Regions from separate parts of the Paenibacillus sp. FSL R10-2199 genome, predicted to be linked through region 3. Evidence: riboswitches for the same ligand, from Rfam matches in the RefSeq annotation. Region 3 holds a riboswitch; each other region holds the start of a gene.

Region 1 (5,525 bases), 4.0 Mb from region 3:
AGACAATTTCTCAAGTGATATCGGATTCCACGTTGCTCTGGACTCAGCAGGAATTTCGGTAACCAGATTCGGAAGCTTCACGCCAAGATCACCATACAGGACTGCCCCGCTGCTGCGGGTTTCATCTACTATATAGAAGTTCTTGGATACCAGCCAGAGAATGGCAACGGACTCATCGCCGATCGCAGCGGAGATTTTTGTTTTGGCATCAGCCGCTTTTTGATCATAGGCAGCAATGGCTGCTTCAGCTTCAGGCGTTTTGTTCAACAGCTCGCCGATCTTGAGCAGCGATTTGCGCCAGTCCTTGCTGACTTCGTCGCCGAGTACATACGTTGGTGCAATTTTGTTCAGCTGGTCATACAGACCGTTCTGGACAGTACCTTCCGATTGTACAATAGTGAAGTCCGGTGCGAAGCTGGTTACAGCTTCGAGTGGAAGGTCATAGCTGATGGTTGGAATGTCCTTAAGCTCAGCTGCAAGGTAATCCTGAGTGCCGTTTGTCACGGACCATTGGGCAACCGGAGTCACGCCAAGTGCGACCAGATAGTCTTCCAGATAAGAAGCAAGCACACGCTGCGGGTTCGCAGGGACAGTGACTTTATGTCCCATGGCATCCGTTACTGTTTGCTCTACCGCTGGAGCTGTTGTTTCTGCCGGTGCAGTAGTGGCTTCTGCAGGTGCCGTAGTTGCCGCAGCTCCGTTATTGGCTGCATTGTTATTTCCGCATGCGGATAATAAGAACGTCGTGGTCATGAGTCCGGCCATAGCCAGCTTCATGCTTGTTGATCTTTGCAGGTTGAACGAAAACATTAATTACCCCTCCTGTATATACATTCATTATTGGTCAAAGGTGATTGCGGCCTTCGCCTCACATAAACTGATGATATTGATTCTCATTCTCTATGTCAACTAAATTATCTGATTCCATTTATACTCACCCTGCGCATAACAAAAAACGGCTATTCCCGCAACCTGCGGAAACAGCCGTTTTACATATAAAGGGTATGTCTATTTGTGCAAATGATACGGTACAGTTGCTATAACGATATCCTTCTGATTCATCAGATAAGAGCGGATGAACAAGCTGGTCTGATTATGCAGAATCGCCTGCCACCAATGCTTCGTAACAAATTGCGGAATGAGTACAGTAATGTGGTCTGTAGAAGCGGTTTTCCACTCCACCGTATCGATGAATTTCACCAGCGGGCGGATGATGCTGCGGTAACGAGAGCGGAGTACAATCAGGCGCACTCCAGGGTTCCACTCTTCCCACTTCTGTTCCATTTTGTGAATCTCTTCTTCATCGAATCCGACATATACAGCCACTACATTCTCAGTCAATGACTTCGCATAGCTGATCGAATGCAGTACTGCACGGGTGACACCGGCAACAGGTACAACCACTGTGCTTCCTTTAATGCAAGGTTTATCCGTAGCCGGACAAATACGCAGCTGATCGGCAATATTCATATAATGGCGGTGAATCCGGTGGAACACGATGATTACAAGCGGCAGGAAGATGAAGGCCATCCATACACTCGAGAATTTAGTAATAATGAAGATGAGCGTAATGGTTAAGGTTGTGAGCATGCCTACTGTATTCACAGCGAATTTGCTCTGCCAGCCCTTAGGCTTGGTTCTGTACCACTGGACCATCATGCCAAGCTGTGAAAGGGTAAACGGAATGAATACCCCAACGGCGTATAATGGAATCAACCCTTCGGTATTTCCGTGAAAAGCAGCTACAAGCACAGCCGACATTACGCCGAGGAAAATAATGCCGTTGGAGAATCCCAGCCGGTCTCCGCGCACCATGAAGGCGTGGGGTAAATATTTGTCTTTGGCGAACATGAACGCCAGCAGCGGGAAGGCCGAATACGCTGTATTCGCCGCCAGGAACAAGATTACTGCGGTGATGCCTTGGATGAAGAAGTACAAACCGCCGCGGCCAAAGGTAGACTCGGTAATCTGTGACACAACCGTTGCTTTCTCGTCCGGCATGATACCGTACCAATAAGCCAAAAGCGTAATCCCCGTGAACATAGCCCCGAGAATCAGACCCATCAGCATCAGCGTTTTAGCCGCATTTTTCTCAGCCGGTGCTTTGAAGTTAGGAATCGCATTGGAGACCGCTTCTACCCCGGTCAGTGCCGAACAGCCGGAGCTGAAGGCCTTAAGCAGAAGGAACATACTGACGTTCGATACCGCCGAGCCGATCTCAGGAACCTGGGCATGAGCACCGCCGGTTGCATACTTGAAGACTCCCGCGATAATCAGTACAAAGATGGAGACGACGAACAGATATACCGGAATGGCTATGAATGAAGCAGATTCAGTAACACCCCGCAGATTGACAATCGTTAAGAGCAGAATGACAGTAACCGCTATGAGTACACTATGATTATGAAGACCCGGGAACGCTGATGTGATCGCATCCGTTCCCGCCGAGGCGCTTACCGCCACCGTAAGAATATAATCCACCAGCAAAGAGCCGCCGGCAAGCAAGCCGGTATGAACCCCGAGATTGGTTTTGGCAACAATATAGGCGCCCCCGCCTTGCGGATAAGCAAAAATGGTCTGCCGATAAGACAGGATTAAGATGGCCAGCAGGCCCAATACGGCTAATGCAATTGGCAATGAGTACCAGATAGCTGTGAAACCTGCGGCCACAAGTACGATTAAGATTTGTTCTGTTCCGTAGGCTACAGACGAGAGCGCATCAGAAGACAGGACAGCCAGTGCTTTCACCTTGGATAACTTTTCATGATCGAGTTCGTTCGACTTCATCGGACGCCCGATCAATAGTCGTTTTACCTTGCTTACCATTGTAGTAACAGTTCCTCTCTTTGTTAAGTTGAAACGGCAGTACCGCGCGCTGTTTTCATAAGTGGATTTCATAAATGCAGGCACAAAAATAAGCATACGGAAATGATCCGCATGCCTTGAGTGCATGGTCATTATCCCACTATTGCTTACGAGGTTAGCTGGCGGATTCGGGCTGTGGTAGCCCTACGGTTTTCGAGTCTGCTGACCCGCTTCCGATTCACCCCGTTGGCACTCGGCCAAGTTTGGTTCCCCCGTTTTTCCTTCCGGAAAATTCAGCGCATATTCAACTTCTCACAAGGACTAATATTAATCTACAATGCCTCTTCCGTAAAGCGTTGAAACAAATGAAAAAAGAATGAAAAACAACCAAAACAACCAAATCCATGATCCGGTATGTCTTGATCTTTCATTCTCTTTCATTATCCCTTTATCGCGTGATTTTACAGCGTTTCTGCATAATAATTTACACTTAATTTAAGGGGAATAGTTACTCTTCATTCTGCCTGACGGCTTCTTACTCACCTGCATCCTCTTTACGCCCTGTCCATAGCAGAATTGTGATTAATGCGAACGCAATGAGTGCCAGCAGCGGGATGGTGATGAATCCGAAATAATTCAGATAATCCGTGTTGCACGGCACACCGATTGTACATGGAAGCACCTTGCTGAGTGCCGGAATTTTCTGCTCTGCGTAATGATAGATCGAAATGCTTCCGCCAATCAAACTTAAGGGAAGGACATACGGGATAATGCGCTTATCCCCCCGGTAAGTGGCGATTCCGAGCAAAATCAGCTGCGGGTACATAAATATCCGCTGAAACCAGCATAGCTTGCAGGGCTCATATTTCAGCACTTCACTGAGATACAGACTGCCTGCTACAGCAACAACCGAGACGAACCAGGCCAAGTAGAGACAATTCCGGCGGCAGAATGCAGAGAATTTATTCATTGTCCAGCCACAGCTTCCGCAGCTACCTGGATTTGAGCATCGATTTCCTCCATATTAAAAGGTTCATTCACTTTGACTCCATTGACAAACAATGACGGCGTGTTGGTTATGCCGGTGTCAGTGCCAAGCTGGATATCTCTCTCCAATTCGCTTTCGTAGGTCTTGTCTTCAATATCCTTACGCAGCAGGTCGAAGTCAATGGGCAGTTCTAATTGCTGTGCCAGACTTACCAGGAAGTCCGGTGTTGCCCACTCCACCTTTTCTTCACCCTGGTTAGCATAGATGGCATCGAAGAATTTCCAGAAAGCCTCTTGATTCTGATGGTATACGGAGAGTGCCGCGAGTGAGGCTGTTCTCGAATCCGTACCAATAAAGGCCAGGTTGACGAAGTAAAAGGCTGCTTTATCCTGATTGACATACTCCTGAACGATTTGCGGTTTAATCACCCCGGTGAACTGGGCGCAAGCCGGACATTTGTAATCGCCGAATTCAACGATTTTGACTGGAGCATCTTCTTTGCCCAGCCGTGCCATTTCACTGTAATTGAAGTCAACGGGAGCCGCAGCAGATCCTGTGGTTGAGCCGTCCTTCGAGGCCAGCATGAATAATCCTACAAAAATAATTACGACTAATGCCACTGTACTCACGATCAGAATTCTCGTTTTCTGCTTCTGCTGTTCCTGCTCTGCCCGGCGTTTCTCCTGCTTGCTCATCTGGGGAAGCGCGACATTGTTCTTATTCGGTTTGCTCAAAGAGAGTTCCTTTCTGTCCATAGGACTGTCGTGATAAAAGATAAGTTACTTTAAAATTATATAATTAAAGTTCTCTCCTTGGCAAACCCTACATTATACAGCTTTTGTTGCCGCAGGCACTCCGCTGTCTTCATTTTCTTGGTTGTAAATCAGCTCCGGCGATGAATCCAGCGACTGCAGTACAATTCTGAAAAAGAACTGGGTCCCGCCGCCCGGCGCCGGTTCCGCCCATATTTCTCCCTGCATAAGCTCCACCAGCTTCTTGCAAATGGCCAATCCCAGACCGGTACCCGGATATTTACGCGTGTGGGAAGCATCCACCTGGGAAAAGGATTGGAACAGCAGCTGCAGCTTATCCGGCGGAATGCCGATGCCTGTATCATGCACTTTGAATTGCAGCGTCTGAGAAGCTCCCTTCATGCCGGCGGACTCAACAGTAACTGTAACCGCTCCCGAAGGAGTGAATTTCACCGCATTGCCGATTAAATTAACCAGGATCTGACGGATCCGCGCAATGTCTCCCACGAACTTGCCGGGAAGACCCTCTTCTACCGCCAGCACAAACGACAATTGCTTATCTCTGGTAATTACTTCAAACAGATCCATACACTCCTGCAGCAGCACAGTCAGCTGAAACGGCTCCTGGTTCAACACGAGACCATCTGCTTCCAGGCGGGAGATATCGAGAACATCACTCATTACATGGAGCAGCGCCTGGCTGCTGGTACTCTGCAGCTTCAGCAGCTCCAGATGCTCGGGCTTGCTGATCTCTTCGGCCAGCAGCTGATTGATGCCGATAATTCCGTTCAGCGGTGTACGGATTTCATGGCTCATCGTCGCCAGAAACTCGCTTTTCATCCTGGCAGCACTCTCTGCCGCATCCCGGGCCTGAATCAGTTCATGCTGGTACTGCATCAGGGCAGTGACATCCTCGGCAACGAGATAGACCAGCTGTTCCTTATTATGAAGCAATGGAAACACCGTTACGCTGCAGATCA
Region 2 (5,525 bases), on a different contig from region 3:
TGGGGAAGGGGCGGAGAGCTGCTTCTGGCGGGTAGACCGCCCCGGCGGAGCGGTCAGGCCGTATCTGGAGAGCACGCTGTACGGACGCTGGAATTATCCGCTGGGCGTGACGTTATACGGGCTGCTGTGCACAGGGACAGTGCTGGATGATTCCCATTACACCGCTTATACCAGAGGCCATATTGAGCAGTGCACACGGCTTCATGAATATTCACTCTGGGACACGGGCCGTTATGGCGCTCCGGGAATTAATCAGCAGCTGGCGCTAATCGACTCCCTGGATGATTGCGGCTCATTCGGTGCGGCGATGCTGGCAGCGCACAGCGTGCAGCCGCTGCCTGGAGCAGCCGGGGCGGCAGAATACATTGCCCGTTACATTCAAGGGACACAGTCCCGTGACGAGGCGGGTGCGCTCTACCGCACCCGGGGCACGACCGATTTCATGCAGGGAACAATGTGGTGTGATGATTTGTATATGAGCACCCCTTTTCTGGTCCGGTACTATCAGCTAACCGGAAATGCTGCCTATCTGGATGACGCCGTGGCCCAGTTTCTGCACTACCGCGAGCGGCTGTTCCAGCCGGAGCTTGGCATTATGCACCATGTCTATGACTATAAATTCGGCAAGCCGAATGGTGTGCCTTGGGGCAGAGGCAACGGCTGGGTGCTGTTCTCACTGACCGAGCTGCTGGAGATTCTGCCGGAGCAGCACCCGCAGCGGCCGGAGCTGCTGGATTATTTCCGGGAGCTGTGTGAAGGGTATCTGCGGCTACAGGATGCTGCAGGGCTATGGCATCAAGTTCTGACGGATGCTGAATCCTATGCGGAGGCATCCTGCTCTTCAATGTTCGTGTATGCCTTCGCTAGAGGGGTGCGCAGAGGCTGGCTGCTCAAGCCGCACCCCTACGCCGCTGCGGCAATACGCGGCTGGCACGCCCTTGCCGAATACTGCATCGACAAGCAGGGGAATGTCTACGGCGTCTGCCGGGGATCAGGCTACTCGTTCAATAAGCTCTATTACAAGGAGCAGCTCACCTGGCAGCTCAACGATACTCACGGAATTGGCATAGTACTGCTGGCCGGTATTGAAGCGCTGGAGCTTACGCGGGAGCTGGAAGCACAGAAACGATAAAGAAATTATACTGTATTGATAATATTTGCTGGCCGAGGCTGTCTAGTAAGCAGATTCACTGCTTACTAGACAGCCTCTTTGCTATGTAACAGCACTGCTCCAGAGAAACGGAGCAAGAAGGAGTAAATCATCGGCCGCTTAAGAACGAAAGCAAAGAATACGCCTTCATTCATGCAGGGACGGCATTTTTGGCTTCTTTTGTCAACCGCAGCGTTTTACATTAAATGGCTGCAGGCGTAAGATTCAAATCAACAACCGAATGAAATTTAACTGTTCTCAAATGGCTGAATTCCAGTAATGGGAACGGGGGAACCAACGGTGATTACGGCTTTTGCTCAGATAGCGGCCGCTCACCTGGGGTGAATCCTTGCTGCATGCTGTAACGGTGCTCCGGCAAGGTAGGGCAATCTCGCTGCCCGAATCCGTCAGCTAACCCCGTAAGCCTCGAAGAGAGAGGATGAGCGCCATGATCGATTAACCGACCACGGAGAGCCCTGTTGCTGCTGTGGTCTTTTTGCTGTGCAGCAGCAGTGGAAGACGGTCTGAATCAAAAATAACAATTCATATAACAACGGGAAAGTGTATTTATAATGTGATCTGAACTGCCTAAGGAGGTGATCGTTATCTTAACTATATTTATCGTGTGCTTCTGGGTCGGACTGCTCCTGCTCCTCAGCGGCGGACTTCACGGGCATGGCCTGGCGGGTCATCTGCATGCGGGGGGCGGTGACGCCGGGGGGCCGGGCTTTGTGCCTATACTCCCGCTGATGGTGTTTGTCACAGTCTGGGGCGGCTCCGGTTATGTGCTTATCCGCTTCAGCGGAATGGGCGTGCTTGCAGTAGTGCTGATCTGCACCATGATTGCCTTGCTGACAGGTTGTCTGATGTATGCAGTGTTGGCCCGGGTGATGACCCGGTATGACAGCAGCATGAATGAATTGGATTATGAGCAGGCAGGGCAGCTTGGGTACATCAGTGTACCTGCAGCAGATGGGACAGCCGGGGAAATGAAATATGTGCTGCACGGAACGATGCGCTCCATTGGAGTGAGGGCAGCAAGCGGCCAGCAGCTTGTGAGGGGCGACAGGGTGATTATTTTGAAGGTGGATAAGGGAATGGCGGAAGTAACCCTCTTCGAGAGGGAATTCGGAGAATTATAAATGACGGGAGTGTCGGACCAAATGGTTATTCTTTATTTAATCTCGGGCATTGTTGTTGTTATTCTGCTGGCTTTGTTCAGTATCGTGACCGCTTATAAAAAAGTCCCGCCCAATCAGGCGATGATTGTATACGGTCTCGGCGGTAAAAGAGTGGTGCAGGGCGGCGGTACGTTCGTCATCCCCGGCTTCCAGAACAATAAGACCATCTCGATGATGCTGATGAGCTTCGATGTCATTCCGGCGCAGGCGATGTTCTCCCGGCAGGGCATCAAGCTCAACCTGGAGGCGGTCGCCCAGATAAAAATCAAAAGCGATCCCACCGCTATTCTGACGGCCAGTGAGCAGTTCATCGACCGGCCGGAAGAAGACCGCGAGACGATTATCCTGCATTCGGTGGAGGGCCACCTGCGCGGCTTGATCGGGCAATTGACGGTGGAATCCATCCTCAAGACGCCTGATGAAATCAACAGCAAGATGAGGGAGACCTGCTCGGAGGACCTCGACAAGATGGGGCTTGAGGTCGTCAGCTTCACCATCAAGAAAATTACGGATGACAAAGGGTATATCGACAATATGGGGGTTCCGGAAATTGAGCGCATCCGCCGCGATGCCAGCATTGCCAAGGCGGAAGCGGAACGCGACATTCAGATCAAGCAGGCCGAGGCGGAGAAGGAATCCTCCATTGCCAAAGCCAATGCGCATCAGGCCACCATTGAAGCGGGAACCGCCGCCCGCGCGAAGGAATCCCTGTTTGAGAAGGAACTGAACATCAAGCAGGCGGATTTCAAGCTGGAGACAGAAGTGAAGAAGGCACAGGCGGATCTTGCGTATGAATTGCAGCAGAACAAAATTAAGCAATCGCTCGTTACCGAACAGGTCAAAATCACGCAGATGGAAGCGGAGGCCAACCGCACAGTCCGGGAAATTGAAGTCGAGCTGAGACAGCGGGAGCTGGAGGCAACGGTGATCAAGCCTGCCCAGGCGGAGAACCAGGCTACGGTCATGAGAGCGGAAGCCGCCAAGCAGCGGCAGATTCTTGAGGCGGAAGCCGAGGCAGCGACAACGACCAAGCGCGGACTGGCCACGGCGGAAGCTGAGCTGGCGAAAGGGAGAGCGAATGCGGAGATTGTCCAGCTGGCCGGAGCGGCGGAAGCGGGAGCCCTGGAGAAGAAAGCCGAAGCGTACAAACAGTTCACACAAGCTGCGCTTACCGTGGAATTCCTGAAAATACTGCCGGAGCTGGCTGAGAAAATTGCTTCCCCGCTCGCCAAGGTGGATAAGATTACAGTGATTTCCCAGGATGGAGCTACCTCAGGCGTGAACAAAATTACCGGTGATATTGCCAAAATAATGGCCCAGGTTCCTGAGTTGACCCAGACGCTTACCGGTATGAATGTGACCGAAGCGCTCAGCGGACTGCTTGGCCGGGATAAAGAGCAGTAATTCATATACAGCAGCAATAAAGCCGCCGTTCTTTCGTTAATGGAGAATTGCGGATTTATTGCTTTTTTGTGTGCCGGTTTTTCTCACTGGTCACAGACGTGAAGCTGGATTTGTAGTAAACTGGAAGGAATGTACTGTCTGCTCGCAATTATTCTACAGAAAAGAATGTGATATATTTATGCAGCTTCAGGCTCGACTGCCGGCCAAAAAATGGCTGGAGAAGTACCTTTCCGGGGAAGGGATGGATTACCGGCAAATTGTAGCTTTATTTATTCCGATCCTGATTGACCAGGCTTTCATCATCGGGCTTAATCTGGTAAACACTGCGATGATCAGCTCATCCGGCATGGCGGCGGTCAGTGCGGTGAATATGGTAGATTCACTGAATATATTCCTGATCAACGTATTCGTTGCCATTGCTACCGGCGGGACAGTGGTCGTTGCGCAGTACAAAGGCAGCGGCAACGACCGGATGGTATCCCAGGCTACGGCGGGTTCGGTTACCTCGGTATCGCTGATCGCCGTGGGAATCGGACTTCTGCTCATGGGCTTCCACACGCCGATACTGAACCTGCTGTTCGGAACAGCTTCCGCCGATGTGCTGGATAATGCCCGGATCTACATGATCGGCAGCAGTATTTCTTATCTGGGGATCGCCGTGGTTCAGGCGGTGTGCGGTGCGCTGCGCGGCGTCGGCAGGACGCGGGCTTCGCTGATGCTGTCGCTGATCATGAATCTGCTGTACGTACTCCTGAACGTAGTCTTCATTAACCTGCTGCACATGGGTGTGCTGGGGATGACGCTGGCGGTCAATATTGCGCGGTATGCGGGCATGATCTTTGCCCTGGTGTACCTGTTCAAGATTGACACGGTACTGCGTGTGCGGGTCCGCGACCTGTTCCATGTTCCGGTCTCTATGCTGCGCAGAATTATGTTCATCGGCGTTCCATTTGCAGCTGAGCAGATGTTCTTCAATGGCGGCAAGCTGCTGACCCAGATTTTTATTGTTAGTATGGGCACCTATGCGATTGCGACCAATGCTATTGCCGGCTCGCTGGCGATGGTGTTTCAGATACCGGCCAGTGCGTTGTCTCTGACGATCGTGACGGTGGTCGGCCAAAGCATCGGGCGGGGGGATGTGGCAGATGCCAGAAAATTCATCAAGTCCTTCCTCTGGATCGGTTCAGCCTCGTATGCCTTGGTCGCCCTGCTCCTGATGCCGCTGTTCCATCCGCTGGTGTCAATCTTCTCTCCGCCTCCTGAGATCATTGACGACTTGTTTGTAGTCCTGCTGGTGAATGCTATTGCCCAGATTCCGCTGTGGGCGGTCAGCTTCATTCTGCCGTCCGCGCTGCGGGCAGCGGGGGATTCCCGCTTCACCTCTATCACCTCCATGCTGTCGATGTGGCTGTTCCGGGTCGTATTCGGTTACATTCTCGGGATCGTCCTAGGCTACGGTGTGCTGGGGGTCTGGCTGGCGATGAACTGCGAGTGGGCCGTCCGGGGATTTGTGTTTCTATGGCGCTTCAGAGGCGACAAATGGTTTGCGCATAAGCTGATATGAACGCTGTGGCTGCTGATCTAAAGGCTGTCCCGTAAGTAGTTTTCCCATAAATGTAAGACAACAGAGCAGCGTTGCCCGTTATTAAGTGGCGCTGCTCTGCGTTTTTTGTATCGCGTGCAGATTCCCTGCACGTGGTGTAATGAAGTGAAGGCTGGCGCGATATGATGTCGAGCCGCGTCGGGCTGTCCAAGTGTTCTCCGGTAGGAGTGGCTTCTTCAGGCCAGCA
Region 3 (5,525 bases):
GCAATACAACCTTTATGAAGGAATCCGGAGGAACGCTCCGGGGCGACTCCATGCCTGCGGGCGGATACGGCAGCCTGACGCTGACGGATCTGCGGACCTCCGAGGGGATTTCGCTAATGCAGCGCACCCAGTATGTGCAGCCTGACGACGGCAATGTGAATGACAAGACCCTGCTTAAGGTCCACCTGCCCCAGCCGGTAAACGGTGGTGAGAGCGTAACACTCAAACTCCAGTTTGAGGTCAAGCTGCCGAAAATATTCGCCCGTATGGGAACCGCCGGCAACTTCGTCATGGCCGGCCAGTGGTTTCCCAAGCTCAGCGTCTACGAGCCTGCTGGCACAAGGGGAGTACAGGAGGAAGGCTGGAATCTGCATCAGTACCATGGCACATCTGAGTTCTACAGTGACTTCGGTATTTACAATGTAACCATCTCCGTCCCGTCCGATTACAAGGTTGCCGCCACCGGATTTCCGGTGAAGAACGCGCGGCTGGTACAGGACCGCAAAATCTATCAGTTCTACGCAGATGATGTTCATGACTTCGCCTGGGCGGCATCGCCGGATTTTGTGGTTGCCGAGAAGGCCTTCTCCGCGCCGCAGGTGCCCGGAGTAAAGATCAAGCTCTATCTGGACCCGCTGCATAAGAATCTTCAGGAGCGCTACTTCCAGGCCGCAGAGGCTGCCCTGACCGCCTTCAGCAAGTGGTATGGCCCGTATCCTTACTCCACCTTATCCATTGTAGTCCCGCCTGAATCTGGCAATGGGGCCGGGGGGATGGAATATCCGACGCTGATCACTGCCTTCGGTGCTGCCGAGGCATCGCCCGGCACTTCGCTTGAACGGACCGTGATCCATGAGATCGGTCACCAGTATTTCTATGGCATGGTCGCCAGCAATGAATTCGAGGAGGCGTGGCTGGACGAGAGCTTCACCTCATATGCCGAAGACCGGCTGATGGAGCAGGAATATGGCGTTGCCTCAAGCCTCCCGCTGCAGTCCAGTCTGGTCTCCTCCTCGCAGCCGCTCAATCTGGAGACGTGGAAATACACCGGAGATGATGCCTACACACGCAATGTCTATATCCGGGGCAAGCTGGTGCTCCGTGACATCGAACGGTTAGCAGGAGCCAAGAACATGGATGCCATTCTCGCTGCTTATGCCCGTAAATACCGCTTCAAGCATCCCTCAACCGCTGACTTCCAGAAGATTGTGGAGAAAGTAACCAAGCAATCCTGGCAGACTTATTTTGACCAGTATGTCTACAGCGGCGGAGCCCCTGATTTTGCAGTAGACGACATCAGGCTCACGGCTAAACGGGACGGCGGCAACGGAGCGGGGATTCAATATGATGCTGTAGTTGAGGTAAGCAACAAGGGCAGCCATTATGGGGATGTTCCTGTAAAATTTATTTTCTCGGACGGGTACTCGGTTCAGCAATACTGGAACGGCGAAGGGAAGACAACATCGTTTGAATTATCGTATAAAGCACCTCTGGTCTCCGCCGAGATTGATCCGGGACATTCCATACTGCTGGAGAGCAAGCATCTCAATAATTTCAGAATGGCGGAGCTTGAGCACAATACTCTTTCCCGCTGGACGCTCAGTGCGACGACACTGCTTGAAACCCTGCTCGGAACTCTTGTCTGGTGAGGTGAAGGATTGTGAAAATTTCGATAACCCGCGGTTGGCACAGCATGAAAGAGCAATTTTATATCCTGATTCTGCTATTTATCTACCGGCTGTTCTGGGGCTACTTCATGTACAAATTCATTAAAAGCGCCGTCGTTCCGGTACTGCTGCGCTATCCGGATGCGAATGCCGGCGGCAGTAGCATAGGCAGGCTGCTGTATTATATTGAAGGGCAGGCTGCGCTGCACACGGACCCGGACGTCCGGCAATGGCTATGGCTGCTCCTGGCACTGACTCTGTTGCGGCTGCTGCTCTCCCCCTTTATCCGGGCGGGCCTGCTGCACGAGCTTCACCAGGAACGTGCCGGGGAGCGCGGACTGTTCTTTTTTCCCGGGATGAAGCGTTATGGTCTGCCTGTACTGCTGTTCAGTCTCGTTGAATGGGCGCTGGCCCTTCTGCCGCTCTATTGGCTGCTGCCGAAGATGTACCGTCTGCTTCTGAACGGCATTCTCGATTATCCGCTGCTGCTGACGCTCGTGCCTTATGTGCTGGGCTGGCTCGTCTACCTCTTCCTTATCCGCAAGCTGCTGCTGTATATGCAGTTCGGTTATACCGCCGGCACGGGCATGTTCACTTCGCTGCTGGTCTGTCTGAAGGTGCTTCTCCACTCCATCGGGATATCCGTCATTATAGGCGCAGGAAGTCTGCTGACGCTGATCCTCTGCAGCGCTGCAGCGCTCTTCTGCCCCGGCCTCCCGGCCCTGCTCCTGCGCCAGGCAGCTCCACTGCCGTCCACCCTATTCAAAATGTGGGGCATAGCCGCGCAGTATCATCTCTGGTCCAGTAAATCATTCCCACAATAATCGGCCGCCAAAACGGCATACTAAAAGAGTCATCGCCCCTCTGGTGAGGTGCATGACTCTTTTTTGTTTACAGCTGCGACAAGTTGATTTGCAAAACTGTAAATCCTCTGGTACAATGATGCCTGTACTACTAGTAACAAATTTGTAATCTTTCAAATGGAATTAAGCAGCTATGTAACCGAAGCCTTTAACCTTATGTCGATATGTCACTATTCTGGTGCACAAAACGCCGAATTCCCTGCACCGGGGAGTGGGGGAACCATATTTTGGGTGAATTGATCTCGCTTTAGAGGGGTCATAGGGGAACCTTCTACCGAATCCTTAAGCTAACCTCGCAGGCCTTGGAAGGAGTACATCTTTTGAGAAGTCAGAATTTTAAGAAGAAATGCACCGCAGCAGCGCTGGGTCTTGTGATGGTATTCACACTTGGAGCGGGCAGCGCTTTCGCAGATTCCAAAATGGATACTGTGATCTCAAAAACCATTGGAACGTCATATAAAACCGGGGGCACCAGCACCAGCGGCTTTGATTGTTCCGGATTCACCAAATATGTATTCAAGAGTATCGGCCTTACCCTGCCGCGCACCTCTAAGGCACAGTTCAGCGTTGGAACAGCCGTATCCAAGAGTAATTTGCGTTCCGGTGATTTGGTATTCTTCAATACCCTGGGCAACGGAGTTTCCCATGTCGGTATTTATGTCGGCAATGGAAAATTCGCACAATCCTCCTCTTCGCGTGGTGTAACCATCAGTTCGCTGAGTCAGGCATACTGGGCCAACCGCTACGTTGGCGCTAAAAGAGTGATGAGCACAACAGCCTACCAAGCTGTCGCTTACGATTGAACCCTTGAACATTTCCTCGAATATTCGTACCTCTAACAACTAAATGTAACTTATACGAGCCCGGTTTTGATTATTGCCGTAATCATTCCCGGGTTTTTCCTTTTCCTTATTCTACCTTTTACACTCATCTGCAGGCCCTGAAACACCTTTTTATCCCAAATCCAAAGAAAAATTCATCAATAGCTCACCTGCTGCGTAAATATGAGTCTTTCTATGCAGCTATAACTCTAAAAAACGCAAAAAAAATGCATTAATATGTTATAAGTGATTGCCAAGCGCCCTAGTCTTTGCTACAATTATCGCAGTGAGCTTTTAGTAACATTTTTGTAATTATTGAATCGCTTTTAACAAAGGTTTTGTCATGTATTGAATAACAGCTAATCCTAATCAACAGTCGTGCCGAGTTCCCTAAAGATTTAGGGAAACGGGGGAACCAACTTTGGGTGAATTGACCTCCTATTCTAAGAGGGGTCATAGGGGACCTTCAACCGAACCCTTAAGCTAACCTCGTAGGCATTTGGAAGGGGTATTTACTTTTGAAGAAGAAGCTAGCAGCCGCAGTACTAAGCTTTTCCATCATCTTCACCATTGGAGCAGGAAGCGCTTTCGCGGATTCCAAAATGGATAAAGTTATCGACAAAGCCATCGGGACCAAATACGTATCCGGCGGTGTATCCACGAACGGTTTTGATTGCTCCGGATTTACAATGTATGTTTTTGATAAGATCGGAATTAACCTGCCCCACCAATCCGGCTCCCAATATGAGATGGGCACTGCTGTATCCCGCGATGAAATGAGACCGGGCGATCTTGTATTTTTCAATACAAGCGGCAAAGGCATTTCTCATGTCGGTATTTATGTTGGTGACGGTGAGTTCGCACATGCTTCTTCCTCGCGTGGTGTAACCATCAGTTCGCTGAGTGACAGCTACTACGTCAACCGCTACGTTGGCGCCAAACGGATTATGAGTACAGATGCTTACAAGACTGTGGCTGCGGATTCCGAAGAGAATGACGATGTGCAATAATTTGTCCTAAATATAAGCGCTTTTCCAGGATTTTTGCCGAAATCTTGGAGGAGGGCTTATTTTTTTGTCTATAAAATTACTTACCCCGCTCTATATTTGTAAAACACCAATTTCGCTCTTTCATAAAATATTTATTGGCGTTTGTCAAGTTCCGGTCTTTCTGCAAGGTTTTTGCGTCGAATCCGGCTCGTTTTGTATATAATATTTATAGAATGAAGTAATGTTCCATTGAAAGGAGGCCTCCGCTTATGATAAGTTCCCCGGTAACTTTTTATGTTGTTCCTATGGAGTCGCGGCATGCTGCTGAGATCTGTGAGTGGAACTACAGGCCCCCGTATAATATTTACGGCTGGATGCCCTGGGAGCAGATGCAGGCGCTCGGTGTTGAATTCGGTGATCCGCAGCTGCGCAGCGAGCAATACGTTTCCGTTGTGAATGGACAGGGAATCCTGTGCGGCTTCGCCCAGCTGTTCCCTATGGAGGGTGTAGTCCGGCTTGGAATCGGCATGCGGCCCGATCTGTGCGGTCATGGCATGGGACATCTGTTCATGAAGGCCATCGTTCAGGCGGCTTTGCAGCGTTATCCGGAACGGGAGATCGATTTGGAGGTACTGACCTGGAATCAGCGGGCCATCCGTGCTTACCAGAAATGCGGATTTACCATAACGGATACTTATGAACGCAGAACCCCAACTGGCGATAAGCCATTTTATTGTATGGTCTATGAGAAATAGCATTCCACTTCTGTATGTTTGCAATTTTCCCAGGAGTTTCGTTCATTTTTTTGACACAAATACTATGATAACGCTTCACCATCCGGTATAATGAAGGAAGCAGCTTACATGGAGGGACGGATGCAGATGCAGAAATGGATCATGAGCGGTTTGTTTTTTGCCGCCTGTGCCTTTGCCGTGGTCTTAATGTTTACCCTGCCCGGCAAAGCCGAGGTGGCTGAAGAGAACAAACCTACAATGCCTGAGGTTGTGCTGGACGCAACCAGCGCGGAGGCCCTGGTGAAAGCCAACTGCATCACCTGCCACGGGGATCAGCTTCAGGGCGGTGTAGGGCCGAACCTGCAGCAGGAGGGCGCACAGCATGACGCGGCGCAGATTTACAGCATTGTGACCAAAGGCCGCGGGCAGATGCCTTCCTTCAAAGACAAAC

Evidence for each region. Region 3 has a riboswitch for cyclic di-AMP ahead of NYE33_RS03665 (C40 family peptidase). Riboswitches for the same ligand answer to the same signal wherever they lie in the genome.
Region 1: linked by a shared signal. The riboswitch ahead of NYE33_RS21530 (APC family permease) and the one ahead of NYE33_RS03665 (C40 family peptidase) in region 3 are both predicted to bind cyclic di-AMP.
Region 2: linked by a shared signal. The riboswitch ahead of NYE33_RS31140 (hypothetical protein) and the one ahead of NYE33_RS03665 (C40 family peptidase) in region 3 are both predicted to bind cyclic di-AMP.

Annotation. Positions count from the first base shown of each region.
Region 1 is NZ_JBBOBO010000001.1:4,881,974-4,887,498, reverse strand. It holds gene NYE33_RS21535 (iron-hydroxamate ABC transporter substrate-binding protein) at 1-810, opposite strand, end outside; gene NYE33_RS21530 (APC family permease) at 1,009-2,826, opposite strand; cyclic di-AMP (ydaO/yuaA leader) riboswitch at 2,955-3,114, opposite strand; gene NYE33_RS21525 (disulfide oxidoreductase) at 3,341-3,775, opposite strand; gene NYE33_RS21520 (DsbA family protein) at 3,772-4,527, opposite strand; gene NYE33_RS21515 (ATP-binding protein) at 4,621-5,525, opposite strand, start outside.
Region 2 is NZ_JBBOBO010000002.1:735,717-741,241, reverse strand. It holds gene NYE33_RS31145 (glycoside hydrolase family 88/105 protein) at 1-1,132, shown strand, start outside; cyclic di-AMP (ydaO/yuaA leader) riboswitch at 1,405-1,591, shown strand; gene NYE33_RS31140 (hypothetical protein) at 1,747-2,292, shown strand; gene NYE33_RS31135 (flotillin family protein) at 2,293-3,735, shown strand; gene NYE33_RS31130 (MATE family efflux transporter) at 3,914-5,299, shown strand.
Region 3 is NZ_JBBOBO010000001.1:851,464-856,988, forward strand. It holds gene NYE33_RS03655 (M1 family metallopeptidase) at 1-1,649, shown strand, start outside; gene NYE33_RS03660 (hypothetical protein) at 1,694-2,491, shown strand; cyclic di-AMP (ydaO/yuaA leader) riboswitch at 2,709-2,847, shown strand; gene NYE33_RS03665 (C40 family peptidase) at 2,905-3,333, shown strand; cyclic di-AMP (ydaO/yuaA leader) riboswitch at 3,721-3,864, shown strand; gene NYE33_RS03670 (C40 family peptidase) at 3,870-4,361, shown strand; gene NYE33_RS03675 (GNAT family N-acetyltransferase) at 4,610-5,095, shown strand; gene NYE33_RS03680 (c-type cytochrome) at 5,222-5,525, shown strand, end outside.